DNA from 4 places in the Pseudomonas sp. AC355 genome. Region 4 is predicted to be linked to each of the others. Evidence: predicted binding sites of a transcription regulator. Region 4 holds the regulator's gene; each other region holds the start of a gene.

Region 1 (7,947 bases), 230 kb from region 4:
TAGCCAATGGTGAACTGCCGCAAAGTGCGCGTGCGCAGGGTGATGCGCCCGGGGCGCAGATCCGGCTTGGAGCCGATCGCCTGCATGGCGTTGCGCACGATATTGAGCACGGCCTGAATCATCTGTTCACGGTCGATGACCAGATCCGGAATGCTCGGGTCGTAGTCGCGCACCAGTACGATACTGCCCTGACTTTCGGCCTCGACCAGGCTGGCGACGCGCTCCAGCACTTCGTGCACGTTGGTAACCGCCAGGGATGGCAGCTTGTTGGAGCCGAGCATGCGGTCGACCAGGTTTCGCAGGCGATCCGACTCTTCGATGATGACGTTGGTGTAGTCCTTGAGGCTTTCTTCCGGTAGCTCGCGGGCCAGCAACTGGGCCGCACCGCGAATGCCGCCAAGCGGGTTCTTGATCTCGTGGGCCAGGCCGCGTACCAGCAGTTTGGTGGTCTCCTGCTTGGAGAGCTGGGCCTCTTCCTTGGTGATGCGCAGCAGGCGATCACGTGGATGCACCTCGAGCAGCAGCATGGTTTCGCCGCGGCTGAGTACCGGCGTGACCGCGTAGTCTACGGTCAGGCTCTGCCCGGTCTGGGTGGTCAGCACTGCCTCGCGCTTGTTGAACGGGTGGGCCTCGGCGACTGCCTGGCGCAGGGCGCCCAGGGCTTCGCGGGTTTCCGTGAATAGCTCGCTGATGAACTGACCATGGCTGCGTTGACCGCTGACTGCCAGAAGCATTTCCGCGGCAGGGTTCATGTACTCCAGGCGCAGGTCGGCATTGAGCAGCAGCGTGGCTGTAGTCAGGTTGTCGAGCAGTAGGCGATGCAGGGCTTCATTGATGATCATCGGGCAAGCTCCAAGGGCTTGGCCTCAGAGCATCCGCCAACAGGGGATGTCTGGACAAGGCGATGGCCGTTGTCTGGCAACGTGGCGCAGCTTGGCGTGTCTCGTTGCGGGTGTGGGCCAGCCAAAAGTCGTTCCTCGTGCGGTTTGCAGCAGAAGGGCCGGTTGGGTATGGCGGGCGAGGCGCACCTCGGGCCATCCGGCAGTGCGAGAGAAAATGCAAGAAGCAAACCAAAGCCCCCTAAAGACGCGCGCAAAGGCGCAATGGGCCGGATTTGGCAACTTTTCGGCGCAACGATGAAAATCGTTGTGTGCCAATTTGGGACGAGTATAGAAATCGGTGCGTCGCAGTGCACTTTTTTGGTGCTAACTGCTTTGTAACGAGGCGCGTGCGCAGCTAAGCGCGTTTGAGTGCTGCCGACGTGCAGCGCTTTCTTCTGGCGGGAGAATTACAGGAAGGGGAGGATGCTGATGATGCCCTTGTCTTCTTCCTTGGGCTTGTCCTTGAGTGGGCATTCCGGGCGCACGCCGTAATCGTCCTTTTCACAGGGGCGAACCTTGCGCTTCTGGGCCAGGGTGACACGCCTCATGTGGAAGGGCTGGCTAGGCGTGCGTTCGACGATGATGCCGCCCTCGGTGATGATTTCCACGGCAATCTGGTGTGTACCACGGTCGACGTTTTCCAGCGGGAACACCGGGCTGCGCCCGGCGCTGCCGACTGGCTGGCCGTCCAGCAGCAGGCGGTAACTGTGGCCTGGATGCAGGGCTGGTTCGCTGTTGACGGTTACGATCAGGTTGCCGGCGTTGTCGTTGATGGTCGCATCCGGTTGTGGAATGGTGATTCTCAACAATTCGTAGCTGAGTACTGGCAGAGTCGGCGCGGCTGGAGTCGACGGAGCCATGCTGCGCGTTTGCGGCGGCTCGATGCGGTTGGACGGCGCCATCTGCACCTGTTGGGCATTGCCGTCTCGCGGTTTATCGGTGAACACGCGGTTACCCTCGGCATCCACATAGGTGTAAACCTGGGCGAAGCCTGGCAGGGCGATCAACAAAAGGCCGAATAGCAGGGTGCGCATGCTGATCACTTGCCTCGGGCCGGGCTGTTGGTGCTGACGCGTTGCACCGTAAAGGTGCGCGTTTCGCTTTGCTGGATAATCTGCTCGCCCCGAATGACGGCAACCGCCAGGCTGTGTTCGCCCCGATCAATTTCGTTCAGTTGCAGGCGTGGCACGTTGCTACGCGGGCCGTAGGGTTTTCCATCCAGTATCAGTTGCAGGCTATGGCCTGGGCTCAGGCGGGGCTCGATGGTAACCCCGACCGAGAAGGTGCCGTTGTTGGCGCGCATTGCTTCGTCGTTGGGCAGGTCTCGCAGCTCGAACACCTGATAAGGGTTCTGGGGCATCTCGCTCATTCTGGGCGTGCTGGGCTGCGCAGGCGCGGCTGCCGGCTCCGTGGTATTGATCGGCTTCAGCTCGACACTCTCGGCCTTGGTGCCCTCAGGTGGCTGATTGGTGAATACCGTGTTGCCATTGGCATCGGTGTACTTGTAGATCTGTGCGCTGACCGGTAGGGCCAGTATCAGCAACAGGCAAGCGAGCGTGCGGCGCATTGGGCCGGTCTCCGATCTGGATAATGTCGATAGCCTTGCACTGCGGCGACGTACTGGCAAGCGCGCCGCGCCAAGGATTTGCACTCGCCCATGAAATGCGAGCCATAAAAAAACCTCCCCGGCAGAACCGGGGAGGTTTTTATCGCGCTGCTATCTGCAGCGAGGCTGGCTTAGACGCTGTAGTACAGGTCGTATTCCAGCGGGTGCACGAAGGTGCGCACTTTGATTTCTTCTTCCGATTTCAGCTCGATGTAGGCATCGATGAAGTCGTCGGAGAATACGCCGCCCTTGGTCAGGAACGCACGGCCCTTGTCCAGCTCTTCCAGGGCTTCTTTCAGGCTGCCGCACACCTGTGGGATCAGCTTGCCTTCTTCCGGTGGCAGGTCGTACAGGTTCTTGTCCGCCGCGTCGCCAGGGTGGATCTTGTTCTGGATGCCGTCCAGGCCGGCCATCAGCAGTGCTGCGAAGGCCAGGTACGGGTTGGCAGCCGGATCCGGGAAGCGCGCTTCGATGCGGCGGGCTTTCGGGCTGGAAACGTACGGGATACGGATCGAGGCGGAACGGTTACGAGCCGAGTAGGCCAGCATGACCGGCGCTTCGAAGCCTGGAACCAGACGCTTGTAGGAGTTGGTCGACGGGTTGGTGAAGCCGTTCAGGGCCTTACCGTGCTTGATGATACCGCCGATGAAGTACAGCGCGGTTTCGGACAGGCCGGCATAGCCTTCACCCGCGAAGGTGTTCTTGCCGTCTTTGGAAACCGAGATGTGTACGTGCATGCCCGAACCGTTGTCGCCATACAGCGGCTTCGGCATGAAGGTGGCGGTTTTGCCGTAGGCATCGGCCACGTTGTGCACGCAGTACTTCAGGGTCTGAGTTTCGTCAGCCTTGGCTACCAGGGTGTTGAACTTCACGCCGATTTCGTTCTGACCGGCAGTCGCCACTTCGTGGTGGTGAACTTCGATGACCAGGCCCATTTCTTCCATGGCATTACACATGGCGGTACGGATTTCGTGGTCGTGGTCGCACGGCGGAACTGGGAAGTAGCCGCCTTTTACTGCAGGGCGGTGGCCCTTGTTGCCGCCTTCGACGTCCTGGTCGGTCATCCAGGAACCTTGTTCGGAGTAGATCTTGAACATGGAACCGGAGATATCGGACTTGAACTTCACTTCGTCGAAGATGAAGAACTCTGGCTCCGGGCCAACGAATACGGTGTCACCGATACCGGTGGTCTTCAGGTATTCCTCAGCGCGACGAGCGATCGAGCGCGGGTCACGATCGTAGCCTTGCATGGTGCTCGGCTCGATGATGTCGCAGACCAGGATCAGGGTCGGCTCTTCGGTGAATGGGTCGAGCACGGCAGTGCTGTCGTCCGGCAGCAGGATCATGTCGGAGGCTTCGATGCCTTTCCAGCCATGAATGGAGGAGCCGTCGAACATCTTGCCGACTTCGAAGAATTCGTCGTCCAGGGCATCACGGGCCGGCATGGTCACGTGGTGCTGCTTGCCCTTGGTGTCGGTGAAGCGCAGGTCAACCCACTTCACGTCGTGTTCTTTGATCAGTTGAACAGCCTTAGACATGTTGTCCTCCAGGTGGATAGGGTCTTCTATTAACCCTTCTTTGAGTTCGTGACGCCGGGCAAGATGGTCTGCCAGGACACCCTGCCTCACAAGGGAGCAATTTGCATGCCAGTGCCCCGTGATGGGCTCATGCCCTGAAAACCAGCGCTGGCGCGGGTATCCTCGCATTGATGAGGTGCACGCCGGCTCTCTATTGGTGCGAATTAATGATGTCGTGCTCTTATTTGGTGCACTCTAGGAATGTTTTAGGATTTTTGATCAAAGCTTGAGCAATTTCCGCTATAATCCGCGCCCCTGTTTTTCAGGCACTGGTGCCCGACATTTGCTCCCATGAAATTGATCGTCAAAGTCTTTCCGGAAATCACCATCAAGAGCCCGCCGGTTCGTAAGAACTTCATCCGGCAGTTGGCCAAGAACATCCGTGCAGTCACGCGTGATCTCGATCCGCAACTGCAGGTGACCGGTGTCTGGGACAATCTGGAAGTGAAGACCGAGGTCACCGAGGCCAAGCTTCTGCACGAGCTCGTGGAACGCCTGAGCTGCGTGCCGGGCATCGTGCATTTTCTGCAGATCGACGAATACCCGCTGGGCGACTTCGACGATATCGTCGAAAAGTGCAAGCTTCATTACGGTGACCTGTTGCCGGGCAAGATCTTTTCGGTGCGCTGCAAGCGCGGTGGCCGGCATTCTTTCTCCTCTATCGATGTTGAGCGTCATGTCGGCAGCCAGTTGCGCCAGCAATGCGGCGCTGCGGGTATAGACCTGAAGAAGCCCGAGATCGAGGTGCGCATCGAGATCCGTGATCAGCGCCTGTTCGTCATTCATCATCAGCATCCGGGCATGGGCGGTTATCCGCTGGGCTCGCTGGAGCAGACTCTGGTGCTGATGTCCGGTGGTTTCGACTCCACCGTCGCCGCCTACCAGATCATGCGTCGCGGCCTGATGACCCATTTCTGCTTCTTCAATCTCGGTGGTCGTGCCCACGAACTGGGCGTGATGGAAGTCGCTCATTATCTGTGGCAGAAGTACGGTCGCTCGCAGCGCGTGCTGTTTATCAGCGTGCCGTTCGAGGAAGTGCTCGGCGAGATTCTCGGCAAGGTCGACAACAGCTACATGGGCGTGACCCTCAAGCGTATGATGCTGCGCGTCGCCAGCCAGCTGGCCGAGCGTCTGCAGATCGATGCGCTGGTCACCGGTGAAGCGATCAGCCAGGTATCCAGCCAGACCCTGCCGAACCTCTCGGTGATCGATTCGGTTACTGACAAGCTGGTGCTGCGTCCCCTGATCGCCAGCCACAAGCAGGACATCATCGACACCGCCGAGGCCATCGGTACTGCCGAGTTCGCCCGGCACATGCCTGAGTACTGCGGCGTGATCTCGGTGAACCCGACCACCAAGGCAAAGCCGCATCGCGTCGTCCATGAAGAGCAACAGTTCGACATGGCGGTGCTTGAGCGCGCGCTGGAGCGGGCACGCCTGCTGCCGATAGATCGGGTGATCGAAGAGCTAGGCCAGGATATTCAGGTCGAGGAGCTGGCCGAGGCACTGCCCAGCCATGTGGTCATCGATATTCGTCATCCCGATCTGGTCGAGGATGAGCCGCTGCAACTGCCTGGCGTCGACGTACAGGCCATGCCGTTCTATGCACTGAACAACCGTTTCAAGGAGCTGGATGCGAGCCGCCAGTACCTCCTTTACTGCGACAAGGGCGTGATGAGCCGCTTGCATGCTCATCACCTGCTGAGCGAGGGACATGCCAATGTGCGCGTTTATCGTCCGGCATAAAACGCCTGGGCTGAATGGCGGCAGTATCCGCCACCGACCTCCCGACCCGATTCGCGGCGGCATTGTCGCCACACATCGTTAACGTACTGCCTTTATCCTTATCCCGATTTTTCGCGTTGGGCCGCTGAATGCAACTGCTGGGTAGCCCGACCCAACCTACGAGACCACTACTGTGATCGAGAATCTACGTAACATCGCCATCATCGCCCACGTTGACCATGGTAAAACCACCCTGGTCGACAAACTCCTGCGCCAGTCCGGCACTCTGGAGCGCGGCGAGCTCAACGACGAGCGCGTGATGGACAGCAACGACCAGGAAAAAGAGCGTGGCATTACCATTCTCGCGAAGAACACCGCGATCAACTGGAACGGCTACCACATCAACATCGTCGACACCCCCGGCCACGCCGACTTCGGCGGTGAAGTAGAGCGCGTGATGTCGATGGTCGACTCCGTACTGCTGCTGGTCGATGCTCAAGACGGCCCGATGCCGCAAACCCGCTTCGTGACCAAGAAGGCGTTCGAAGCCGGTCTGCGTCCGATCGTGGTGATCAACAAGGTCGACCGTCCGGGCGCGCGTCCAGACTGGGTTCTGGATCAGATCTTCGACCTGTTCGACAACCTCGGTGCCACCGAAGAACAGCTGGACTTCAAAGTCGTCTACGCCTCGGCCCTGAACGGCATCGCTGGTCTCGACCACACCGAGATGGCTGAAGACATGGCCCCGCTGTACCAGTCGATCGTCGACAACGTACCAGCGCCGAAAGTTGACCGTGACGGCCCGTTCCAGATGCAAATCTCGGCACTGGACTACAACAGCTTCCTCGGCATCATCGGTGTAGGCCGTATCGCCCGTGGCCGCGTCAAGCCGAACACGCCGGTAGTCGCCATCGACGCCGACGGCAAGCGCCGCAATGGTCGTATCCTCAAGCTGATGGGTCACCACGGTCTGCACCGCGTTGACGTGGAAGAAGCAGCAGCCGGTGACATCGTGTGCATCAGCGGTATGGATCAGCTGTTCATCTCCGACACCCTGTGCGACATCAACAATGTCGAAGCGATGAAGCCGCTGACCGTCGACGAGCCGACCGTTTCCATGACCTTCCAGGTCAATGATTCGCCGTTCTGCGGCAAGGAAGGCAAGTTCGTCACCAGCCGTAACATCAAAGAGCGCCTGGACAAAGAGCTGCTGTACAACGTGGCCCTGCGCGTTGAAGAAGGCGACTCGGCTGACAAGTTCAAGGTCTCCGGCCGTGGTGAGCTGCACCTCTCGGTACTGATCGAGAACATGCGTCGCGAAGGCTTCGAAATGGGCGTAGGTCGTCCGGAAGTGATCATCCGTGAAGTCAACGGTGCCAAGCACGAGCCGTTCGAAAACGTCACCATCGACATCCCTGAAGAAGCGCAGGGCAAAGTGATGGAAGAGATGGGCCTGCGTAAGGGTGACCTGAGCAACATGGTGCCGGATGGCAAGGGCCGTGTACGCCTGGAATACAACATCCCGGCGCGTGGTCTGATCGGTTTCCGTAACCAGTTCCTGACCCTGACCAACGGTGCTGGCATCCTGACCTCTATCTTCGACCGTTACGACGTGATGAAGTCGGGCCACATGTCCGGCCGTCAGAACGGCGTACTGGTGTCGATCGATACCGGCAAGGCGCTGACCTACTCCCTGGAAACCCTGCAGGCGCGCGGCAAGCTGTTCGTCGAGCACGGTCAGGAAATCTACAACGGTCAGATCGTCGGCCTGAACAGCCGCGACAACGACTTGGGCGTCAACCCAACCAAAGGCAAGAAGCTCGACAACATGCGTGCTTCGGGTAAAGACGAAACCATCGCCCTGGTACCGCCGGTTCGCTTCACCCTGGAACAGGCTCTGGAATTCATCCAGGACGACGAGCTGTGCGAAGTGACCCCTAAGTCGATCCGTCTTCGCAAGAAGATCCTCGACGAAGGCGAGCGTACCCGTGCTGCCAAGAAAGCCAAGAACTGATTCAGTTCTAGCTGACTAGAAAGCCCCCGCCGGCGCGAGCCTGCGGGGGCTTTTCTTTGTCTACCATTCGGGCCGAAACACGGTCTTCCGCCTGCGGCGGGAGATCAGAAGTGACGGCCAGCCATTTCGTCGTTTGGGCCAAGA
Region 2 (7,947 bases), 4.4 Mb from region 4:
GGTGCGTAGTACGGATCGTTGGGCTTGGCGGCAGGCGCCACGCAGCCACTCAGCACTACGCTGCCGAGAATCGAGAACACACACACCAAGCGGTTCATAACCACTACCTCACAGCGTTCAGGCGTATCAGGGGTGAGCTGCTGCCCTACCCCACGTTTCTTAAAGGTTCTGCGTAATGAAGGACAGCATCTGGTCAGCGGTGGAGATGACCTTGGAGTTCATCTCGTAGGCGCGCTGGGTGGTGATCATGTTGACCATCTCCTCGACCACGCTGACGTTGGAGTTCTCCAGGGTGTTCTGCAGGGTCGTGCCCAAGCCATTGAGGCCGGGCGTTCCCACCAGAGGTGCACCACTGGAGGCGGTCTCCAGGAACAGGTTGTTACCGATCGCCTCCAGCCCCGCCGGGTTGATGAAGTCGGTGATCTGGATGTTGCCGACGATCTGCGGCTGTGGGTTGCCGGTGGTCGTCACCGAAGCGGTACCGTCCTCACCCACGGTGAAGGTACGCACTTCCGGTGGCAGCACGATGGCTGGCTCCAGCGCGAAACCCTGGGACGTCACGACCTGGCCATCCGAGTTCAGGTGGAAGCTGCCGTCACGGGTGTAGGACACCGTGCCGTCGGGCATCAGCACCTGGAAGAAGCCGCGGCCGTTGATCGCCATGTCCATCGGCTGCTCGGTGGTCTGCAGGCTGCCAGCGGTAAAAATCTTCTGGGTGCCGTTGATGCGCACACCGGTACCGAGCTGCAGGCCGGACGGCAGTTGGCTGTCCTGGCTGGACTGGCCGCCGGGCTGGCGACGGATCTGATAGAGCAAATCCTCGAACTCGGCGCGATCGCGCTTGAAACCCGTCGTTGAAACGTTGGCCAGGTTGTTGGAAATGGTCGTCAGGTTCATGTCCTGAGCCGACAGGCCGGTCTTGGCGACCCAAAGTGCCGGAAGCATAGCGATTCTCCTCGGGCGCCGGATTCATGGCGCCGCGCGTGTGGTTATCAGGTCATCTGCAAGACACGCGCCATGGCGGTGTCGTTGTCTTCTGCGGTACGCATCATTTTCACCGACAGTTCGAACTGCCGGGACAGCGCCAGAATCGAGGTCATCTCCTCGACCGCATTGACGTTGCTGGACTCAAGGAAGCCTGAGGTAATCTGCACGGTGGCGTCCATTTCCGGCGGCTGCGGGCCGTTGAAACGAATCATGCCGTCGCTGCCCTTCTGCATCTGTTTGAGATCAGGGTTCACCAGCCGCAAGCGATCGACCTCGGCCAGCACGTTGGGCGCCTCGCCAAGGGCACGAATGCTGATGGTGCCATCCTGGCCGATCTCGATCTTCTGCTCAGGCGGCACGGCGATCGGCCCAGCATTGCCCATTACCGGCATACCATTGCCGGTACGCAGCATGCCCTGGGCATCAACGTTCAGGCTTGCGGTACGCACGTAGGCTTCGGTGCCATCAGGTGCCTGCACAGCCAACCAGCCCTTGCCACCAATCGCGACATCCAGGTCACGGCCGGTTTCCTGCAGGGAGCCCGGAGTGAAATCGGTACCTGGCCGCTCGCTCATGGCGAATACGCGCGACGGCTGGGTCTCGCCAAAAATCGGCATCGCCCGCGCTTGCTCGAAATCACGGCGAAAACCGCTCGTGGAGATGTTCGCCAGATTGTTGGCGTGGGCACGCTGGGCCAACGTATTGTTGTGGGCACCAGTCATGGAGACGTACAGCATCTTGTCCATGTTTCCTCCGAGGTGGGGCAACTCGCCCGCGACTCTGACAAGAGCTGAAAAGCAATTGGCGTGCCACAATCTTTAAATCAGGATAAGCACCTGTTTTTATTGGAATTATAGAAACAACACAGGCTCCCGAAGGAGCCTGTAATTTGTCGTTTGGCGAGTTGTTGCCGCTAGCGGCAACAACTCCCTGACGCATGCATCAACGCAGGTTGATGATCGTCTGCGTGATGGCGCTCTCGGTCTCGATGGTTTTGGCGTTGGCCTGGTAGTTACGCTGGGCAACGATCAGGTTGACCAGTTGCTCTGACAACTCGACGTTGGAGTCTTCCAGCGCACCGGACTGCAAAGTACCCAGCGTGCCACTCTTCGGCGTACCGATGACCGGCTCGCCAGATGCCGACGACTGAACCCAGGCCGTTTTGCCGACCGGTGTAAGCCCCTGCATATTGGCGAAGTTAGCCAATACTAGCTGGCCCTGAACCTTGGTTTGGCCATTGGTATAGCGAGCAAAGAGCACACCGGTCTCATCAATTTCAAGGCCCGACAACTCACCTGTGCTGTAGCCGTCCTGCACGACCTTGGCAACCGAGAACGTGCTGTTGTACTGCGAAGAACCGCGGAAATCGAACTTCACCGCCGCACTGGCCTCGGAGCCGTTGGCGGCCCAGGTGGTGCCTTCGGCATTGGTGGGTGCCGCCGGAATCCAGCCGTTCATGCTGATGGTGCCGTCGGGGTTCAGCGACAACCCTGTGCTCAGGCCAGTCGCATCGATAGTCTGCAGTTTACCGGCAGCGTCGAAGCTCACGGCAGCCGAAAGCGGCTGAGTGTTGGTCGGATCCAGCGGGTTCCGGCCGTCGACCAGAATCTTCATGTCCCAGCTATTGGCACCGGTCTTCACAAAGTACTGGGTGAAGGAGTGAGCATTGCCCTGAGCATCATAAATATTCACCGACGTCGATCGGTTGTAACTGGTCGGATCCGCCGGGTTGAAAGAGGCGTTGGCCGCAGTGGAGCCCGCAGTAGCGCCCGCTGCATTCGCGGCCGCAAGCTCTGCTGGTGTGGCTGCCGCAGTCGCAGCCGCGATCTCAGCAGGAGTCGGGTTGGGGTTACCCGGCAACAGTGAACCATTGAAGGCCGTTTGGTAGGCGCCGTCATAGGCACTCTGCCGCAGCACTGGAACGGTTTCAGTCGAGTTCAGGTTGAACGGCTGAGTAATCGTACCCGTCGCCCGCGGCGCCTGGCTGGACGTCTCCACACGGAGGTTGCCGATGATGCCGTTCTGCAGATTACCGTTGGCGTCTACCCCATAACCCTGCAGGTTATGCCCGAAGTTGTTGACGATGAAGCCTTCGCGGTCGGTACCGAAGTAACCGGCACGGGTATAGCTGATATCACCGTTGTTACTGGTACGGAAGAAACCGCTGCCATTGATGGCCAGATCCAGCGAGTTCTGCGTGTAGTTGATGTTGCCTTGGCTGAACAGCTGCGATACATCGCTGAGCAGCACCCCACTACCGATCGGGTTGGAGCCGCTGCTGAGCATCGACGAGGCATACAGGTCGGCGAACTCGGCACGCGACTGCTTGAAGCCAGCGGTACCGGCGTTAGCAATGTTGTTACCCGTCACGTTGAGGTCACTGGTCGCAGCGCGCAGGCCACTAAGACCGATATTGAACGACATGAAAAATCTCCTTGCCGAAAGCCCGGCAGTTACAGCCTGTTAATTACTGACCAATGACCTGCACCTGCGACAGCGGCACATTGCCAATACCCGCAAGATTGAGCATCAATTCGTTGCCACCCAGGGTGACGCTGTCGACGTTGGCCGGCAGCAAGGTGTAGAGCCCCTTGGTTTCATTGCCATAGGTCGCCTGTGCTTCGAACCTGTAAGTGCCCGGCTTCATCACATTGCCGCTGGAGTCCTTGCCGTCCCAGATGAAGCTCACGTTGCCAGCCTGCTGCTCACCCAGATTGATCCGGTTGACCACCGCACCGGCACTGTCATAAACGTTGACGTACACGTTGCTACTGCTGGTTGGCAGCACCGCACTGGCCTTGAAGCTTTCACTGGTATCGACCACCGCCTTGTCCACCGGCACGATCACCTTGCGACCGACCAGCGAAGAAGCCTGCAAAGCCTGGGAGGACTGATAGCCGGACAAAATGGTCTCCATGCTCGAGTTGAGCTTCTCAACCCCTTCCACAGTACTAAATTGCGCCAACTGCGCGATGAACTCGCCGTTGCCCTGAGGCTCTAGTGGGTTCTGGTTATTCAGCTGCGCCACCAGCAGGTTGAGGAACTGATCCTTGCCCAGCTCCTTGTTCTGTGTGGTGGAATCCTGCTTGACCTGATACTTGTCCAGTACCGAACTGGAGCTGACGCCATCAACAGTGCTCATTTCTCACTCCCGGCTCACTGACCCAAGGTCAGAACGCGCTGCATCATCTGTTTGGCGGTATTCATCATTTCCACGTTGGTCTGGAAGGCGCGACTGGCAGAAATCATGTCCGCCATCTCCTCGACCACGTTGACGTTGGGGTAATACACATAGCCGGCTTCGTCGGCGGCCGGGTGGTTAGGCTCGTAGCGTGGCATCAGACTGCTCTGATCCTCGACGATACCAAGCACCTGAACACCAGCACCCGACTGGTCCTGATCAGCGAACAGCGAGCCGTTTTCACCGCCCTGCGCCTGCTGAAACACGGTAGCGAACACCGGGTGACGCGCCCGATAAGTCTGATCGATGCTCGATGAGACCGATTCGGCGTTGGCGATGTTGCTGGAAATGGTATTCAGGCGAGTGCTCTGGGCACTCATGCCGGTTCCGGCGATATTGAAAACGCTGGTAAGTGACATATCGGGCTCCTTTATTCACCACGCAGGGCGCTGACGAGCCCTTTGAATTTACTGTTTAGCAGCGTGAAGCTGGCCTGGAAGGCCACCGCGTTCTCGGCATAATTGGCTTGTTCGAGCTGAGCATCGACAGTGTTCTGATCGATCGAAGGCGCAGTCGGTGTTCGATAGGCCAGCGCCGCATCGCCCATTGGCACGCCTTCTGCTGCGATATGGCGGCTATTCGTGGTTTTCAGCCCCGAATTACCGCTGCCGCCACTCTTCGCGGCCTGCTGGGCCAGCACGGAGGCGAAATCCAGATCCCGGGCCTTGTAGTTGGGGGTATCGGCGTTAGCCATGTTGTTGGCCAACACCTCGGCACGCTGAGCGCGGAAGCCCAATGCCTTCTCGTGAATGCCAAGTGCGCTATCGAAACTGATGCTCATCTCAGGAACCTTTGCCGTGGCGGCGAGCCTGTTTACTTACAAACATCACAGCAAGGCACGTGCCAATTTATTTTTTATCTTATAAATCAGCCTGATACGATAAAAACACAAGGCTCGGCAGATTCAAGCGGCAAAGCTTTTCCGCCGATTGGCAAGCTGGGAGCGGCAATTCAACCAAGGTTTGCCGCTTTTCTGACGCTGCAGTGACAGAACACTGTCGGGCAAGACGGGCCCGCAGAAATAAAAACGGGAGACCTAAGTCTCCCGTTTCTTGATTCCCCGAATCATTTAGCTTTGTAAATGATCCCAGGGCTGCACTGCACCATCTGGTATTTCTCCGGCAAGCCATTGAGGGCTTCGGATGCGCCGAGGAACAGATAGCCGCCTGGCTTGAGCATGGCGTGAATACGCGTGAGGATGTCCTTCTTCACCTCGGCGGAGAAGTAGATGAGTACGTTTCGGCAAAACACGATGTCGAATTTGCCGAGGCTGGCATAGCTGTCCAGCAAGTTCAGCGGCCGGAACTCGACTCGGCTCTTGATCGCGGGCTTGACCACCCAGCGCCCAGGCCCTTTGGGATCGAAGTAACGCTGCAAACGCTCCTGAGCAAGACCACGCCCCATTGCTAGGCTGTCGTACTCGCCTGTTTTGCAATTATTGAGCATGGTCGGCGACAGATCGGTGGCGACAATCTGAACACCGGCCTTTAGCTGACCGAGGTTGCTGCGCTCAAACTCATCGAGACTCATCGACAGCGAGTAAGGCTCCTGCCCTGACGAACAGGCTGCCGACCAGATACGTAGGCGCTGCCCAGGATACGCTTTCATAAGCTCAGGCAAGACGCGATTTTTGAGTACCTCGAAGGGATAGGCATCACGAAACCATAGGGTCTCGTTAGTCGTCATGGCATCGACCACCTGCTCGCGCAGACCACTACGTGGCTGAGTTTGCATACGCTGAACCAGTTCGCCCAGCGTCTTGATGCCGTTGGTCTCCATCAGCTTGTTCAGCCGACTGGAAACCAGGTACTGCTTATTGCTACCCAGTACGATGCCACAGGCTTTTTCCAGAAAGATCCGGAATTGCTCAAAATCCAAATTACCTGAAGACACTCGCGAAGCCTCGCCCATCTATGAAAGTCGAATACGGCAAGCGAGCCAATGCAAGCTTACCGATTTTGCCGCCAGCGCCCGGCCAAAAACACCAAGCGGCTCATACGTTATGCCGAGTGATCGCTCGACTTGATGCGTTCGACCACACGAGAAGCCAAATCGTCCGGACGAAATTTCGCCAGAAAATCGTTTGCACCCACTTTCTTCACCATCGCCTGGTTGAATACTCCGGATAGCGAAGTATGCAGGAGAATGTGCAGCTTCTGCATGCGCGGATCAGTGCGAATCGCCGCGGTGAGCGTATAGCCATCCATCTCAGGCATTTCAATGTCGGAGATGATCATCAATAGTTCCTGCTCCGGCGACTTGCCCTCATCCACCATCGCGCGTAGGAAATCCAGTGCCTGACGCCCGTCATTCAATGCAGTCACCTCGACGCCGACCGTCTGCAGACAACGCATCACCTGTTTACGCGCGACCGAAGAGTCATCGACGATCAGCACATGCTGACTGACCGCCTTGGTCTGGGTCTCAACGTCCACCACGCCAACGGAGATAACCTCGGAGGTCGGTGCTACTTCGGCGAGAATTTTCTCTACGTCGATGATTTCGACCAGCTTGTCATCCAGACGCGTTACTGCCGTCAGATAGTGATCGCGCCCTGCCCCCTTGGGCGGCGGGTGAATTTCTTCCCAGTTCATATTGACGATGCGCTCCACAGAGCGCACCAGGAAACCCTGCACCTTGGTGTTGTACTCAGTGATGATGACGAAGCTGCTCTGCAGATCACCACCCAACGGCCGTTTGCCTGTCGCCATGGACAGATCCAGAATCGGAATAGTGCCGCCGCGGATGCTCGCCACACCGCGAACCACCGGGCTCGACTTGGGCATGATGGTGAGTTTCGGGCATTGCAACACCTCCTTCACCTTGAAGACGTTGATCCCGTACAGCTGTGGGCCATCGAGACGAAACAGCAGCAGTTCTAGGCGATTTTGCCCAACCAGCTGAGTACGCTGGTTGACCGAATCCATCACACCGGCCATGTACGGGCTCCCATGATTCCAGTAACACATCAGATTTAGTTAGCGTAGCAGGCGGCACGCACCTTGCTTCCAACCAGGCATGAATGCACAAACGACAATTATTCGACGCTCGATAACCAAGAGCCTTCGTTACTTGGCAGTTTTACCTGCTTTACTGGCACTCGGCTATAGCACGCTGACAACTGCCTCAGTCACCCTGCCCGATCAGCTTATCGGCGAGACTCAGCGCTTTCTTGAGCAGGCCGTAGAGGACTATTTGCAGCGCAGCAATATCCAGGCGCGGCACGAGATTCAGATCAACCGCTTGGATCCACGCCTGCGGCTACCGTTATGTGATCAATCGCTGACGACGACCCTGGAAACGCCAGCCGAACCAGTAGGCAGAGTGACCATGCGCGTACGTTGCGATGGCGCAGCACCTTGGACGGTATTCGTTCCCGGTCAGGTGCGCCTGTATCGTGAGGTGGTTACCCTGGTGCAGCCCGTCAAACGCGAAGGCGTGCTCAGCGAAGCCGATGTAATGCTGGCGGAGCGAGATGTAGGCTTGCTCAACCAGGGCTATCTGACTGATGTAGAACAAGCGATCGGCAGAAAAGCCACCCGCGCCATGCTGCCAGATCAAGTCTTGGCCCCCACACACATCCGTCAAGCAGAGGTAATCCGCCGCGGCGATCAGGTAGTGATCAGCGCACGCAGCGGTGGTATCAATGTGCGCATGCCCGGCGAGGCGCTTTCCGACGGTGCCGTGGGTAAGCAGATCAGTGTGCGCAACCAGCGCTC
Region 3 (7,947 bases), 310 kb from region 4:
ACCGATGGTGCGTCGCTGGTGCTGCTGGCCAGCGAAGAGTGGGCCAAGGCCCGTGGCCTGCCGATTCTTGCCTACTGGCGTGATGGCGAAGCGGCGGCCGTGGATTTCGTCAAAGGCAACGAGGGGCTGCTGATGGCGCCGGTGTACGCGGTGCCGCGCTTGCTGGCGCGCAACGGCCTGACCCTGCAGGATTTCGATTACTACGAAATCCACGAAGCCTTCGCCGCCCAGGTGCTGTGCACGCTCAAGGCCTGGGAGGACGCCGAGTATTGCCGCACCAAGCTGGGCTTGGAGCAGCCACTGGGCAGCATCGACCGCGCGAAGCTCAACATCAAGGGCAGCTCCCTGGCTGCCGGCCACCCGTTTGCCGCAACCGGTGGGCGTATCGTCGCCAACCTGGCCAAGCTGCTGTCGGTGGCAGGCGAAGGTCGCGGCCTGATCTCCATCTGTGCCGCAGGCGGCCAGGGCGTTACCGCGATTCTGGAGCGCTGATTCATCCCTCGTGCTCACCCGGGGCGCTGTCCTGGGTATCGCTTCGCTCCACGCCAGGCTACGGGGATAGCCTGCCCGATCAATCTTCGTGGCTGATCGTTTCGGCTTCGGCCTTGAGCAAGGCGGCTTTGCGTGCCACGCCCCAGCGGTAGCCGCCGAGGCTGCCATCGGCTGAGGTAACGCGGTGGCAGGGCACCAGCAAACCCAATGGATTGCTGGAGCAGGCTCGGGCGATGGCCCGTGGGTGGCTGCCGAGGCTGGCGGCCAGTTGGCCGTAGCTGCGCGTCTGCCCCGTGGGAATTGCTCGCAAGGCCTGCCATACCTGCTGCTGAAAGGCCGTGCCGCGTAGATCCAGTGGCAGGCGGGCGGCGCGTGCCGGTTCCTCGATCTGCCTCAGCACCTCGTGTAGCCAATCCTGCAGCGCCTCGTCATCACGTTGCAGCGTTGCGGCGGGGAAACGCTGGCGCAGCTCCGCCTCGACTACGTCCTCCGACTCGCCGAACAATAGGGCACAGAGCCCCTTGTCGCTGCTCGCCAGCAGCAGGTAGCCGAGTGGGCTGGGCGCCACGGCCATGCGCAGCCGTTCCCCTACGGCACCCTTGCGTCGGCTGGCTGCGCTAACGCCATCGGCTCGTTCGTAGAGCGCTCGGGTACTGGAGTAACCGCTGTTCAGTGCGGCATCGAGCAGCGAATCCGCCTGGGGCAGTTCGAGCTCCAGGCGCTCACGTTGGCGGGCGCTGACCCAGGCCTTGGGCGTCATCCCGGTGCGGGCCTTGAAGGCTCTGGTCAGGTGTGACGGGGATAGCCCGATGCGCGCAGCAAGCTCGACAAGTGTTGGCGGTTTGTCGGCCTCATCGAGCAGGCGACAGGCCGCGGCCACCAGTGCATCGAGTTGCTCGGCCGGGCTGCTGCCCTGTGGCGTGCAGCGTTTGCAGGGTCGATAGCCCGCTGCCTCGGCTTGCGCAGGTGTGGCATGGAAGCTGACATTCTCACGACGCGGCCGGCGTGCCGGGCAACTGGGGCGGCAGTAAATACCGGTCGAGCGCACGGCGAAGACGAATTGACCGTCCTGCGTCGCATCGCGCTCGCACACAGCCCGCCAGTGGCGTTCTTGCGGCATGATCACCTCCTGTAACAGTGCCGTGATTGTCCGCAGTCGCCGTGTTCCACGCCAGTGCCAATCACGCTTTCAAACTGTGCGGCGCCCGCACATTTTCTGCAGAGGCTGGGCGCTGCCTCAGGATTGCCGTATAAAAGGGCCGCATAGACCACTGAGGACCCTGATAAAAGCTGATGAAGACGCCAAAACGCATTGAGCCCCTGGTCGAAGACGGCCTGGTGGACGAGGTGATACGCCCTTTGATGAGCGGTAAGGAAGCAGCGGTCTATGTGGTGCGTTGCGGTACCGAACTGCGCTGCGCCAAGGTCTACAAAGAGGCCAACAAGCGTGGTTTCCGCCAGGCCGCCGAGTATCAGGAAGGGCGCAAGGTACGCAACAGCCGTGATGCACGGGCTATGGCCAAAGGCTCCAAATACGGTCGCAAAGGCCAGGAAGACGCCTGGCAGAACGCCGAGGTGGCGGCCCTGTTTCGCCTGGCCAGCGCCGGCGTCCGGGTGCCCAAGCCTTATGACTTTCTCGAAGGTGTGCTGCTCATGGAGCTGGTCGGTGACGGCGAGGGTGGCGTAGCGCCGCGCCTCAACGACGTCGACCTGCACCCCGAAGACGCCCGAGAATTCCACGCGTTCATGATCGATGAGATCGTCAAGATGCTCTGCGCCGGCCTGGTGCATGGTGACTTGTCCGAGTTCAACGTGCTGCTCGGCCCTGAAGGCCCGGTGATCATCGATCTGCCTCAGGCGGTGGATGCGGCGGGTAACAACCACGCCTTCAAGATGCTCGAACGTGACGTCGGCAACATGGCCGCCTATTTCGGCCAGTTCGCACCGGAGCTCAAGTTCACCAAGTACGCCAAGGAAATGTGGGCGCTCTACGAAGACGGCAAGCTGACGCCCGATAGCGTGTTGACCGGTGAGTTCGATGACCCCGAGGACGACGCTGACGTCGACGCTGTGCTGCGCGAGATCAAGGCCGCTCTGGCCGATGAAGCGCGTCGCCAGGCCGTGCTCAACGCCGAGGACGAGCCCAAGGACAGCGAGCCGCCTCCGCCCTGGGAGCGCTGAATGTGGCCGGAGTTTAGTGGAGGTGGGCTAAAGCCCACCCTACCGCTGAAGCGGATCGCCGCTCGGCCCGCCCAACTGCGTGATCGTGCCCTGAAACGGTGAGTTGAGGGGCTCTATGCTCTATTTTGGTTCGCTGTGCCCGTGTCTGTTTTAACTGTCTGCTGTCTTCATCCCTGTCTGAATTCCCCGCCATTGCTGAGCTGCAGCGTTTCTCGAAACGTTGGCATGCAACCTGCTATTCACTCCCTGTGACCTGCCTGACCGTGCAGGCACCCTGGCCGCTTCGGCTGCCAGCGGTGATGAGCCTGGGCAATGTGGCCCGCCATCCCCCAAAACTACATAACTGAATCCAAGGCAAAGACGCCTGAAGCTGACAACAGCTCCAGGCGTCTTTTTTTTGCGTTGCAGAAAACCGTGATACCGCAGCAGACAGAGGGCAGGCTATGAATTCCATCGTCACATCGATCAAGCGCGAGAACCTGATCGTCATCGGCAACGGCATGGTCGGCCACCACTGTGTGGAACAGTTGATCGCCAGCGGTGCCCTGCATCGCTATCAGGTGCACGTGTATGGCGAAGAACGCCAGCGCGCCTACGACCGTGTGCACCTGTCCGAGTACTTCTCCGGCAAGGATGCCGAAGCCCTGGCCCTTGGCGAGCCTGATCTGTACGCCCGCAACGGCGTGCATCTGCACCTCGGCGAACAGGTGCTGGAGATCGACCGCGAGAACCGCGAAGTCGTCACCACCAAAGGCCGTCGCGGCTACGACCGGCTGGTGCTGGCCACCGGTTCCTACCCGTTCGTGCCGCCGATTCCGGGCGCCGAGGGCAATTCTCGCCTGGTTTACCGAACCCTAGACGATCTCGATGGCATCCGCGACGCAGCGACCAAAGCCCGTCGAGGTGTGGTGGTCGGCGGTGGCCTGCTCGGCTTAGAGGCGGCCAACGCGCTGAAGTCACTTGGTCTGGAAGCCCATGTGGTGGAGTTCGCGCCACGCCTGATGCCGGTACAGCTGGATAACGACGGTGGCGACGCATTGCGGGCGCGCATCGAGGCCCTTGGTGTCGGCGTGCACCTGTCGCGCGCCACCCAGGAAATCGTCATCGGTGAGGAATACGCCTACCGCATGAATTTCAGCGATGGCGCTGATGGTAACTGTGAGTATCTGGAGACCGACCTGATCGTGTTTTCCGCCGGTATTCGTCCGCAGGACGCCCTCGGCCGTGCCGCCGGCCTCGACATCGCGACCCGCGGGGGGGTGGTGGTCGACAACGACTGCCGCACCAGCGACCCGGCGATCTTCGCCATCGGCGAATGCGCGTCCTGGAATGGCATGGTCTTCGGCCTGGTTGCGCCGGGCTATGCCATGGCCCGCAACGTCGCCGCTCAGCTGGCTGGCGAGCCCCACGAACTGTTCACCGGCGCCGACATGTCGACCAAGCTCAAGCTGCTTGGCGTCGACGTCGGTTCCATCGGCGATGCCCACGCCGCCACGCCGGGCGCCAAGAGCTATCGCTACATCGACGAAGCCAATGCCAGCTACCGCCGTCTGGTGGTCTCGCCGGATGGTCAGCACGTCATCGGCGCGGTGCTGGTCGGTGACAACAGCTATTACGACACCCTGCTGCAGTACGCCCAGAACGGCATCAAGCTGCCGGCCGATCCGTCCAGCCTGATTCTGCCGCTCTCCGAAGGCGCGCCGACCCTGGGCGCCGATGCGCTGCCGGATACCGCGACCATCTGCTCCTGCCACAACGTCAGCAAGGGCGCGGTGTGCTGCCAGGTAGACGCCGGCATCACCGACCTCGGCGAGCTGAAGGCCATCACCAAGGCCGGTAGCGGTTGCGGTGGTTGCAGCGCCTTGCTCAAACAGGTCTTCGAGCATGAACTGAGCGCCCGCGGCGTAGCCGTGGATAAGAGCCTCTGCGAACATTTTGCCCATACCCGCCAGGAGCTGTACGCCATCGTCCGGGTGGAAGGTGTGCTCAGTTTCGAGGAACTGCTGGCCAAGCATGGTCGCGGCCACACCGGCTGCGACATCTGCAAGCCGGCAGTCGGTTCGATCCTCGCGTCGTGCTGGAACCAGCCGATCACCGACCCGTCGCTGATCCCGCTGCAGGACACCAACGACACTTTCATGGCCAACATGCAGAAGAACGGCACCTACTCGGTGGTGCCGCGTATTCCCGGTGGCGAGATCACCCCGGACGGGCTGATCGCCATCGGCGCCGTGGCGAAGAAATACGACCTCTACACCAAGATCACCGGCGGTCAGCGTATCGACCTGTTCGGCGCTCAGTTGCACGAACTGCCGGAGATCTGGAGCGAGCTGATCGCCGCCGGCTTCGAGACCGGGCATGCCTACGGCAAGTCGCTGCGTACCGTGAAGTCCTGCGTGGGCAGCACTTGGTGCCGTTACGGCGTGCAGGACAGCGTCGGCATGGCGCTGCGCCTGGAGGATCGCTACAAGGGCCTGCGTTCGCCGCACAAGATCAAGTTCGCGGTCAGCGGTTGCACCCGTGAGTGCGCCGAAGCGCAGAGCAAGGACATCGGCGTGATCGCCACCGACAAGGGCTGGAACCTCTACGTGTGCGGCAACGGCGGCATGCGCCCGCGGCACGCCGAGCTGTTCGCCACTGATCTGGATGACGAGGCGCTGATCCGCACCATCGACCGTGTGCTGATGTTCTACGTACGCACCGCTGACAAGCTGCAGCGCACCTCGGTATGGCGCGAGTCGCTGGAAGGCGGCCTGGATTACCTCAAGGCGGTGATCCTCGACGATAGCCTGGGCCTCGGCAATGAGCTGGAAGCGCAGATGCAACTGGTGGTCGACCGCTACGAATGCGAATGGGCCGGTGCCCTCAAGGACCCGGAGAAGCTCAAGCGCTTCCGCACCTTCGTCAACGACAAGCGCGGCGATCCGGACATCCACTTCGTCAAGGAACGCGGCCAGCGCCGCCCCATGACCGCCAGTGAACTCCACCTGATTCCCGTTACCGAGGAGGTGCTCTGATGAGCCAGTCCAACGCCGTGCGCGCCCAATCGCTTCCCGCCACCGAGTGGCAACCGCTGTGCAGCAGCCAGGATCTGGTCGCCAATTCGGGCGTGGTGGCCTGGCTCGAGGGTGACCAGATCGCCCTGTTTCACCTGCCCCACAGCGAGGCCGGCGAGCAGTTGTTCGCGGTGGAAAACCGCGATCCGAAATCCGGCGCCAATGTCATCGGCCGCGGCCTGATCGGCCAGATCAAGGGCGACCTGGTGATTGCCTCGCCGCTCTACAAACAGCATTTCCGCCTGGCTGACGGCACTTGCCTCGAGTACCCGGAGCAGCGCCTGCGCGTGTGGCCGGTGCGGCTCAATGGCGACACCGTGGAAATCGGCCTGGCGGGCTGAACGCTCGACGACTTACTGCGGAGGCCGAGAAGAGCGCCAGTCAGGCGTCCCGGCCCACCCGACACCTCATTCCTGTTTGCATACCTGAAAAGAGAGCATCTCCATGTCCTACCTGGTTCCTGCCGAATTCGTCACAAAGATGGTGGATGCCGGCGAGTCGAAGATCTTCATGTCGACCCGCGATACCCTGATCCGCGCCTTCATGGCCGGTGCGATTCTGGCCCTGGCGGCGGTGTTCGCCATCACCATCACTGTCCAGACTGGTTCGCCGCTACTTGGCGCAGCGTTCTTCCCGGTCGGTTTCATCATGCTGTACCTGATGGGCTTCGACCTGCTTACCGGGGTATTCGTCCTCGCTCCGCTGGCACTGCTCGACAAGCGTCCGGGGGTCACCGTCGGTGGCGTGCTGCGCAACTGGGGGCTGGTGTTCATCGGCAACTTCGCCGGGGCACTGACGGTCGCCGTGATGATGGCTTTCGTCTTCACCTATGGCTTCTCGACCAGCGCGGGTGAGATCGGCGAGAAGATTTCGCACATCGGCGAGTCGCGCACTCTGGGCTACGCCGAGTTCGGCACGGCCGGCTGGCTGACCATTTTCCTGCGCGGCATGCTGTGCAACTGGATGGTGTCCATGGGCGTGGTCGGCGCGATGATCTCCACCACCGTCAGCGGTAAGACCATCGCCATGTGGATGCCGATCATGCTGTTCTTCTACATGGGCTTCGAACACTCGGTAGTGAACATGTTTCTGTTCCCCTTCGGGATGATCATGGGCGGCGATTTCTCGGTGATGGACTACATGATCTGGAACGAAATTCCCACCGCACTGGGCAACCTGGTTGGCGGCCTGGCCTTCACTGGCCTGACCCTCTACACCACGCACATCAAGACCGCCCCCAAACGCACTTACAACTGAGTACCGTCAATGGCCGCTGCTGCCGAAAACCTCTGGACGGACAGGAAGAGCCAACTGCAGGTCAGCATCGGCCAGTGCTCGGACAAGGGGCGCAAGGCACGCAATCAGGACTTTCATGGCCTCTGCGTGCCCCATGAGCCGCAACTGGGCAGCAAGGGCATCGCCATCGCCCTGGCTGACGGCATCAGCAGCAGCGACGTCAGCCACATCGCCAGTGAAACGGCGGTGGCGGCGTTCCTCTCCGACTACTTCAGCACCAGCGAAGCCTGGTCCGTGAAGACCTCGGTCACCCGCGTGCTCAGCGCCACCAATGCCTGGCTGCACGCTCAGACGCGGCGCGGCCAGCATCGCTACGACATCGACCGCGGTTACGTGTGCACCTTCAGCGCCTTGGTGCTGAAGTCGACCACCGCGCACCTGTTCCATGTGGGCGACACACGCATTTACCGCCTGCGCGACGGCTCTCTGGAGCCGCTGACCCGGGATCACCGCGTCTGGGTCGGCCAGGAAAAGAGCTACCTGAGCCGTGCTCTGGGCATCCAGCCGCAGTTGGAGATCGACTACCAAGCGCTGGCGATCGAGAGCGGCGACCTGTTCCTGTTGGCCACAGACGGCGTCTACGAATTCGTCGATTCGCGGTTCATGACCGATTGCATCGCCGAGCACGCCGACGACCTGCAACTGGCTGCCCAGCGTATCGTCGATCAGGCGCTGGCCAATGGCAGCGACGACAACCTGACCCTGCAACTGGTACGCGTCGACAGCCTGCCGCGCGCCGAGGCCGACGAGTTGCAGCACAAGCTCGGCGAGCTGCCGTGCCCGCCGATTCTGGAAGCGCGCATGCAGTTCGACGGTTACCGCATCGTCCGTCCGCTGCACGCTAGCGCCCGCAGCCACGTGTACCTGGCCACCGATGAAGACAGCGGCGCTACCGTGGTGATCAAGACGCCTTCGCTGGATC
Region 4 (7,947 bases):
CGCTGCTGGAGGCCCGCGGTTTCACTGCCGAAGACTTCGCCTTCTCCCATCCCGGTGGTGCCCTGGGTCGTCGCCTGCTGCTCAAAGTCGAGAACGTCATGCACGCTGGCGACAGCCTGCCCAAGGTCAATCGTGGCACCAGCCTGCGCGAAGCTCTGCTTGAGATGACCCAGAAGGGCCTGGGCATGACCGCCGTACTGGAAGACGACGGCCGCCTGGCCGGGGTCTTCACCGACGGTGACCTGCGCCGCGCCCTGGATAAAGGTATTGATGTGCGTGATGCGTGCATCGACGACGTCATGACGCCCAACGGCAAAACCGCTCGTGCTGATATGCTTGCCGCCGAGGCCCTGAAAATAATGGAAGACAACAAGATCAGCGCGCTGGTAGTGATCGATACCAGTGGTCGTCCTGTAGGCGCCTTCAACCTTGGCGATCTGCTGCGCGCGGGAGTGATGTGATGAACGACCTGCTGCAGCGCACTCACGCCATCAAACTGGCGATTTTCGATGTCGACGGCGTACTCACCGACGGCAAGCTGTATTTTCTCGTTGATGGCAGCGAGTTCAAGACCTTCAATACCCTGGATGGCCAGGGCATCAAGATGCTGATCAACTCTGGCGTACGAACGGCCATCATCAGCGGCCGCAAGACTCCCGTAGTCGAGCGCCGCGCACAGAACCTGGGTATCCAGCATTTGTACCAGGGCCGTGAAGACAAACTCGACGTGCTCGACGAGCTGCTCGCCGAGCTGGGCCTCAGTTACGAGCAGGTGGCCTACCTGGGTGACGACTTGCCGGATCTGCCGGTAATCCGCCGTGTCGGCCTGGGTATGGCGGTAGCCAGCGGCAACGAATTTGTGCGCGAGCATGCCCACGGCGTCACACAAGCGCGCGGCGGCGAAGGTGCGGCACGCGAATTCTGCGAACTGATCATGCGTGGCCAGGGTACTCTCGAAGCCGCCCAAGCGGCCTACCTTTAGGGGTTTACTGATGTTGCGCAAATTCATCACACCCGTCCTGCTGACCTTCGGCGCCCTGCTGCTGGTGGCAGCCGGGTACTGGAACATCAACCCGGACAGTTTCTCCAGCGCGCCACAGCAGAGCGGCCCGGACAACCCGATCGACTTCTACGCCGTGAACGCCCGCAGCGTGCAGTACCTGCCCGACGGCAAGGTACAGAGCGACATGACCAGTGATCTGCTCGAGCATGTGCAGAGTACCGACGTCACCCTACTGACCGAACCGCGCATGAACCTGTTCCGGGGCACCGAGCTTCCCTGGAAAGTACGCAGCGCACGCGGCGAGGTAGGCCCCGATGGCGACGAGGTCGAATTGATCGACCAGGTGCGGGTGGAACGCACAGACGAAAAGGGCCGCGCCACTATACTTACCACCAGCCGCCTGACCGTATTCCCACAGAAGGAATATGCGCAGACCCAGCAAGCCGTTAGAATCGACGCGGCCAACGGGGTGACCACGGCACAAGGAATGAAAGCGTACTTGAATGACGGCAGGATGCTCCTGCAGTCCAACGTAAGAGGCCAGCATGAGGTTCGTTAAAACCCTCCCCCTACTTCTCAGCCTCGGCGCCACGCTCGGAAGCGCAAGCGCCTGGGCTCTGCCGAGCGACCGTGATCAACCGATCCGCGTGCAGGCCGACAGTGCTGAGCTGGACGACAAACAAGGCGTTGCAGTGTATCGCGGCGACGTCGTCATCACTCAGGGCACCCTGAAAATCACTGGCGACACCGTCACCATCACCCAGAACGCAAAGGGTGAGGTCGATGTGTTCACCTCGGTGGGCAAACCCGCCTATTACGAGCAGAAGCCCTCGGCCGACAAGCAGATCGTCAAGGCTTACGGCCTGACCATCCAGTACTTTGCTGCCAATGAGCGCATCGTACTGATCGACCAGGCCAAGGTGGTTCAGGAAGGCAACACCTTCGAAGGCGAGAAAATCGTCTATGACACCCAGCGACAGATCGTCAATGCAGGCCGCGCCACGGGCACCAATGTGTCGACGCCGCGCCCGCGTATCGACATGGTGATCCAGCCGCAGAAAAAACCCGCCGCTGAGCAGGGCCAATAACGATGGCAACTCTGAAAGCCCAGCACCTGGCCAAAAGCTATAAAGGTCGCCAGGTCGTTCGCGACGTAAGCCTGAGCATCGACAGCGGGCAGATCGTCGGCTTGCTCGGCCCCAACGGCGCCGGCAAGACCACCTGCTTCTACATGATCGTCGGCCTGGTTCAGGCCGATCAGGGCCGCGTACTGATCGACGATCTCGACGTCAGCCACCAGCCCATGCACGGCCGCGCCCGCGCCGGTATAGGCTACCTGCCTCAGGAAGCGTCGATCTTCCGCAAGCTCAGTGTGTCCGATAACATCATGGCGATCCTGGAAACGCGCAAGGATCTGAGCCGCGCGCAGCGGCTGCAGGAACTGGAGGGCCTACTGCAGGAATTCCACATCACCCACATTCGCGACAACCTGGGCATGAGCCTGTCGGGTGGTGAGCGCCGCCGTGTAGAAATCGCCCGCGCCCTTGCAACATCACCGAAATTCATCCTTCTCGACGAGCCCTTCGCCGGCGTCGACCCGATTTCGGTCGGTGACATCAAGCAAATCATTCACCACCTCAAAGCCAAAGGCATTGGGGTGCTGATCACCGATCACAATGTGCGCGAAACCCTGGATATCTGCGAGACCGCCTATATCGTCAGCGACGGCCAACTGATCGCCGAGGGCGACTCCGCTGCGATCCTGGCCAACCAGATGGTAAAGGAAGTCTACCTGGGCCACGAATTCCGCCTGTAACGGTTTTCCCACCGATGGGCATCCAGAGCCTGTTACCCCACGACATGGTCGTAATGAAATGGTAACGGGCTCTAGGCAAACCACTCGTGTTCAGGCATATAATTTGCTTCCTAGTGGCGCTTTGGCGCCCTGTCGTGGATCGCGCACAGACGCCAGATAAGGTCTGCAATGAAACCATCGCTAGTCCTGAAAATGGGCCAGCAGCTGACGATGACACCGCAGCTGCAACAAGCCATTCGCCTGCTCCAACTGTCGACTCTCGATCTGCAACAGGAGATCCAGGAGGCACTGGAGTCGAACCCGATGCTCGAGCGTCAGGAAGAGGGCGACGACTTCGACAATTCGGATCCCATGGCCGACGGCGCGGAAAGTGCCACCACTGCGACTGCTCAGGAAGAGAAATTTCAGGAGCCGACCTTCCAGGAAAACACCCAGACCGTCGACAATCTGGAAGAAGGCGACTGGGGTGAACGCATCCCCAGCGAACTACCCGTCGACACAGCCTGGGAAGACGTCTACCAGACCAGCGCCAGCAGCCTGCCAAGCAATGACGACGACGAGTGGGACTTCACCACTCGCACCTCCGCTGGCGAGAGCCTGCAGAGCCATATGCTTTGGCAACTCAACCTGGCGCCGATGTCCGACAAGGATCGCCTGATCGCCGTTACCCTGATCGACTGCATCAACGCTCAGGGCTACCTCGAAGAAACTCTCGAAGAAATTACCGACGCCTTCGACCCCGAACTCGATGTCGAGCTCGATGAAGTCGAAGCCGTGCTACACCGCATCCAGCAGTTCGAGCCTTCCGGCATCGCCGCCCGCGACCTGCGCGAGTGCCTGCTTCTGCAATTGCGTCAGCTACCGACCAATACACCCTGGCTGAGCGAAGCTCAGCGCCTCACCAGCGACTACCTAGACCTGCTCGGCAGCCGCGACTACAGCCAGTTGATGCGCCGCATGAAGCTCAAGGAAGACGAGCTACGCCCGGTCATCGAGCTGATTCAAAGCCTCAACCCGCGTCCTGGCTCACAGATCGAATCGAGCGAGCCCGAGTACGTGGTACCTGACGTGATCGTGCGCAAGCACAACGATCGCTGGCTGGTGGAGCTCAACCAGGAAGCCATGCCGCGCCTACGCGTCAACGCGCAGTACGCAGGCTTCGTGAAACGCGCCGACTCCAGCGCCGACAACACCTTCATGCGCAATCAGTTGCAGGAAGCACGCTGGTTCATCAAAAGCCTGCAGAGTCGCAACGAGACCCTGATGAAGGTCGCGACGCAGATCGTCGAGCATCAGCGCGGCTTCCTCGACTACGGCGACGAAGCCATGAAGCCGCTGGTACTGCATGACATCGCGGAAGCGGTAGGCATGCATGAGTCGACCATTTCCCGCGTCACCACCCAGAAGTACATGCATACACCGCGTGGCATTTACGAGCTGAAATACTTCTTCTCCAGCCACGTCAGCACCTCCGAAGGCGGCGAATGTTCGTCCACCGCGATCCGCGCGATCATCAAAAAACTGGTCGCCGCGGAAAATGCGAAAAAGCCATTGAGCGATAGCAAGATCGCTGGTTTACTGGAAGCACAGGGCATTCAAGTGGCGCGCCGCACAGTCGCCAAGTACCGTGAATCGCTCGGTATAGCGCCTTCGAGCGAACGCAAGCGACTGATGTAAGGTGCCCTTGTAAGAGAAGCCCCAGTGTTCCTGCGGCAGGTTTTATCGCCTGCCACTCACACACGGCAACAAGGAGAAGCGGTATGCAAGTCAACATCAGTGGGCACCAGCTGGATGTGACAGACGCACTACGCAGCTACATCGAGGAAAAGCTCGGACGTCTCGAGCGGCACTTCGACAAGATCACCAATGTGCAGGTCATCCTGGAGGTCGAGAAGCTCAAGCAGAAAGTCGAAGCTACCTTGCATATCGCCGGAGGCGAAGTGGTGGCAAATGCCGAGCATGAAGACATGTACGCTGCCATTGATCTACTGACCGACAAACTTGACCGCCAACTCATCAAGCACAAGGAAAAACAGCTCGACCGCCAGCAGGGCGCAATGGCCCGCTGACCTCGTCCTTATCCTATGATCCGACTTGAAAATATCCTGACCCCCGGCCGTTCCCTCGTGAACGTGCCGGGCGGCAGTAAAAAGCGTGTACTCGAACAGATAGCTGCCGTGATCGCGAGCGACCTGCCCGATCTCGACGGCCAGACCATCTATGAAAGCCTGATCGCCCGGGAAAAACTCGGTTCGACCGGTTTTGGCAATGGCATCGCCATTCCCCACTGCCGCCTACCCGGCTGCAGCTCACCGATCAGTGCACTGCTGAAACTCAACGCTGCGGTCGACTTCGACGCCATCGATGGTGCGCCCGTCGATTTGCTGTTCGTGCTGCTGGTTCCCGAAGCAGCGACCGATGAGCACCTGGAACTGCTGCGCCAGATCGCCAGCATGTTCGACCGCGAGGACGTTCGCGAGCGGCTGCGCCAGGCTCAAGACAGTGAATCGCTGTACCAGACCGTAGTGAACGTGCAGAACGGCCAATAGCCCTACAGGATTAGCCCATGCGCCTGATCATCGTCAGCGGCCGTTCCGGCTCGGGCAAGAGCACCGCTCTCGACGTGCTCGAGGACAACGGTTTCTATTGCATCGACAACCTGCCTGCCGGCCTGCTTCCGGAGCTGGCCGAACGGGCGTTGTTGCATACCGAGCTGTTGCACCCACAAGTGGCGGTATCGATAGACGCACGCAACCTGCCTAGCCAGCTCAAGCGCTTTTCCGAACTGCTTGATGAAGTGCGCGGCCGCAACATCCGTTGCGATGTCCTGTATCTGGACGCCAGCGAAGAAACCCTGCTCAAGCGCTTTTCGGAGACGCGCAGACGTCACCCGCTGACCAACGACCAGCGCTCGCTGGCCGAAGCCATGGTCGACGAGACCAAACTACTGAGCCCGATCATCGACCGTGCCGATCTGAAGATCGACACCACTCACCTGAATCTCTACCAACTGCGCGACACCCTCAAGCTGCGCCTGCTCAACCAGCCGGAACCGGGTACCGCCTACCTGATCGAATCCTTCGGTTTCAAACGGGGGATGCCGGTGGATGCAGATCTAGTGTTTGACGTGCGCTGCCTGCCCAATCCCTACTGGAAACCCGAACTGCGTGACTTCACCGGCCTCGAGCAGCCGGTCGAGGAATACCTGGCAGCCCAGGAGGACGTCCAGGACATGTACCAGGACATCTTCACCTATCTGCACAAGTGGCTGCCGCGCTTCGCTGCCAGCAACCGCTCTTACGTTACCGTTGCGATCGGCTGCACGGGCGGCCACCATCGCTCGGTGTACCTCGCCAACCGCCTGGGGCACGCCCTCAAACCGCTGCTGAAGAATGTTCAGATCCGCCACCGCGACCTCAGTTAAGGAATTGCCGCGATGCCCGCCTGTGAAATCACCATCATCAACAAACTCGGCCTGCACGCGCGCGCGGCCGCCAAGTTCGTCGGGGTCGCGGGGCGTTTTCCCTGCCAGGTGAGAATCGGGCGTAGCGTCGAGAGCCTCGTAGATGGCAAGAGCATCATGGCGGTGATGATGCTCGCCGCCGGCAAGGGCACCATCGTGCACCTGGCGACCGAGGGCGAGCGGGAAGAGGAAGCCCTGCAGGCGCTGATTGACCTGATCAATAACTACTTCGACGAAGGCGAGTGATCGCCCTCAGACGTTCAGGGCATTGCCCACAGCCAACATCAACACGAACCCCGACGCAAAACCCAGTACAGCCGGTGGCATGTCACTGCGTCGATACAGCTTGGGAATGATCTCGCGTATCACCACGAAGAGCATTGCCCCCGCCGCGATCGCCAGCCCCCAGGGCAGCAACTGCAACGACACGCCGACCAACCAGGCCGAAAGCAGCGCGAACAGCGGCTCGACCAACCCGGAGGCGGCGCCGCAAAAAACCGCCTTCCATCGCGACATTCCTGCCCCGGCCAGCACCAGGGCAATGATCAGCCCCTCGGGTACGTCCTGCAACGCAATCCCCAGCGCCAATCCGTCGGCATTCGACAGATTGGCCGCGGCCGCCACACCGACCGCCATTCCTTCCGGCACGTTGTGCAGAACGATGGCGATAACGAACAGCCAGACGCTCAAGCCGACGCCCTGATCTGCCTGCATGTTCGCTCGCGATGTACGAGACAACCAGTGGCCCAGCACCCATAAGGCACCAGCACCGAGCACCACTCCTGCGGCGACCAGCAGCGAGCCCTGACTAGCGCTCAGGCCCTGCTCGTGAGTCAGCTGAAAAGCCGGCAGAAGGAGCGAAAAAAGACTGGCAGCGAGCATCATGCCCCCACCGAAACCCAGCATGGCCGTGTAAGAACGTGCCGAAATGCTGCGCATGAAAATAACTGGCAAGGCACCCAGTGCTGTGCCAAGAGCACACAGCATGCCGCCATGCCAGGCATACCAGAGAGCCGGCGAAAGCCGGCTCTGCAAACCACTCCAGACCTTGAGGGCAAGAATGATCCCGCCGCCAACGAGCAGCATCAGGCCCAATGCATAGCGAAAGGAACGGCTATTGGCCGCGATCAACTCGTGCAGTGGGCTCATGCGTACACTCGATGCCGGCTCATAGGCATGCAATCAAGCCAGAGCGGCCTGATAGCGACGCGCCACTTCGGCCCAATCGACGACGTTGTAGAACGCACCGATGTATTCGGGGCGACGGTTCTGGTAGCGCAGGTAGTAAGCATGCTCCCACACGTCCAGACCCAGAATCGGCGTATTACCGTTCATCAACGGGCTGTCCTGGTTACCGGTGCTTTCAACCACCAGCGTCTTCTGTGGCGTTACGCTGAGCCAGGCCCAGCCGCTGCCGAAGCGGGTCAGTGCGGCTTTGGTGAAGGCTTCCTTGAAAGCCTCCAGGCCACCCAGCTGGCTGTCGATGGCGGCTTTCAGCTCACCTTGGGGCTCACCACCGCCACTGGTGCTCATCACGGTCCAGAACAGCGAATGGTTGGCATGCCCACCACCGTTGTTGATCACCGCACCGCGCTTGTCTTCCGGCACTTCCTTGAGACGAGTGAGCAGCTCTTCGACCGGCAGCTCGCCAAGCGAGTTGCCTTC

What was found. Region 4 encodes sigma-54, which starts transcription at its own class of promoters, with help from an activator protein. Its sites were predicted from a motif close to ANTGGCATNNANNTTGCTNT; they were not measured.
Region 1: a site for sigma-54 is predicted at 4,119-4,138, ahead of glnA (glutamate--ammonia ligase). Genes of this name have one in related genera too.
Region 2: a site for sigma-54 is predicted at 5,057-5,076, ahead of flgB (flagellar basal body rod protein FlgB). Genes of this name have one in related genera too.
Region 3: a site for sigma-54 is predicted at 2,893-2,912, ahead of nirB (nitrite reductase large subunit NirB). Genes of this name have one in related genera too.

The regions. Positions count from the first base shown of each region.
Region 1 covers NZ_OZ409843.1:4,442,986-4,450,932, forward strand. The annotation lists gene glnL (nitrogen regulation protein NR(II)) at 1-842, opposite strand, end outside; gene ACZ0AI_RS20715 (DUF4124 domain-containing protein) at 1,289-1,915, opposite strand; gene ACZ0AI_RS20720 (DUF4124 domain-containing protein) at 1,921-2,448, opposite strand; gene glnA (glutamate--ammonia ligase) at 2,619-4,025, opposite strand; gene thiI (tRNA uracil 4-sulfurtransferase ThiI) at 4,356-5,810, shown strand; gene typA (translational GTPase TypA) at 5,983-7,803, shown strand.
Region 2 covers NZ_OZ409843.1:234,035-241,981, reverse strand. The annotation lists gene flgH (flagellar basal body L-ring protein FlgH) at 1-98, opposite strand, end outside; gene flgG (flagellar basal-body rod protein FlgG) at 160-945, opposite strand; gene ACZ0AI_RS01255 (flagellar basal body rod protein FlgF) at 993-1,733, opposite strand; gene ACZ0AI_RS01250 (flagellar hook protein FlgE) at 1,930-3,411, opposite strand; gene flgD (flagellar hook assembly protein FlgD) at 3,455-4,129, opposite strand; gene flgC (flagellar basal body rod protein FlgC) at 4,144-4,587, opposite strand; gene flgB (flagellar basal body rod protein FlgB) at 4,599-5,009, opposite strand; gene cheR (protein-glutamate O-methyltransferase CheR) at 5,294-6,121, opposite strand; gene ACZ0AI_RS01225 (chemotaxis protein CheV) at 6,229-7,167, opposite strand; gene flgA (flagellar basal body P-ring formation chaperone FlgA) at 7,247-7,947, shown strand, end outside.
Region 3 covers NZ_OZ409843.1:4,367,172-4,375,118, forward strand. The annotation lists gene ACZ0AI_RS20370 (acetyl-CoA C-acetyltransferase) at 1-492, shown strand, start outside; gene ada (bifunctional DNA-binding transcriptional regulator/O6-methylguanine-DNA methyltransferase Ada) at 572-1,612, opposite strand; gene ACZ0AI_RS20380 (PA4780 family RIO1-like protein kinase) at 1,786-2,673, shown strand; gene nirB (nitrite reductase large subunit NirB) at 3,117-5,690, shown strand; gene nirD (nitrite reductase small subunit NirD) at 5,690-6,070, shown strand; gene ACZ0AI_RS20395 (formate/nitrite transporter family protein) at 6,174-6,986, shown strand; gene ACZ0AI_RS20400 (protein kinase domain-containing protein) at 6,996-7,947, shown strand, end outside.
Region 4 covers NZ_OZ409843.1:4,677,908-4,685,854, reverse strand. The annotation lists gene ACZ0AI_RS21785 (KpsF/GutQ family sugar-phosphate isomerase) at 1-461, shown strand, start outside; gene ACZ0AI_RS21780 (KdsC family phosphatase) at 461-982, shown strand; gene lptC (LPS export ABC transporter periplasmic protein LptC) at 993-1,562, shown strand; gene lptA (lipopolysaccharide transport periplasmic protein LptA) at 1,549-2,091, shown strand; gene lptB (LPS export ABC transporter ATP-binding protein) at 2,094-2,819, shown strand; gene ACZ0AI_RS21760 (RNA polymerase factor sigma-54) at 2,988-4,496, shown strand; gene hpf (ribosome hibernation-promoting factor, HPF/YfiA family) at 4,580-4,888, shown strand; gene ptsN (PTS IIA-like nitrogen regulatory protein PtsN) at 4,904-5,368, shown strand; gene rapZ (RNase adapter RapZ) at 5,386-6,243, shown strand; gene ACZ0AI_RS21740 (HPr family phosphocarrier protein) at 6,256-6,528, shown strand; gene ACZ0AI_RS21735 (ZIP family metal transporter) at 6,535-7,431, opposite strand; gene ACZ0AI_RS21730 (superoxide dismutase) at 7,465-7,947, opposite strand, start outside.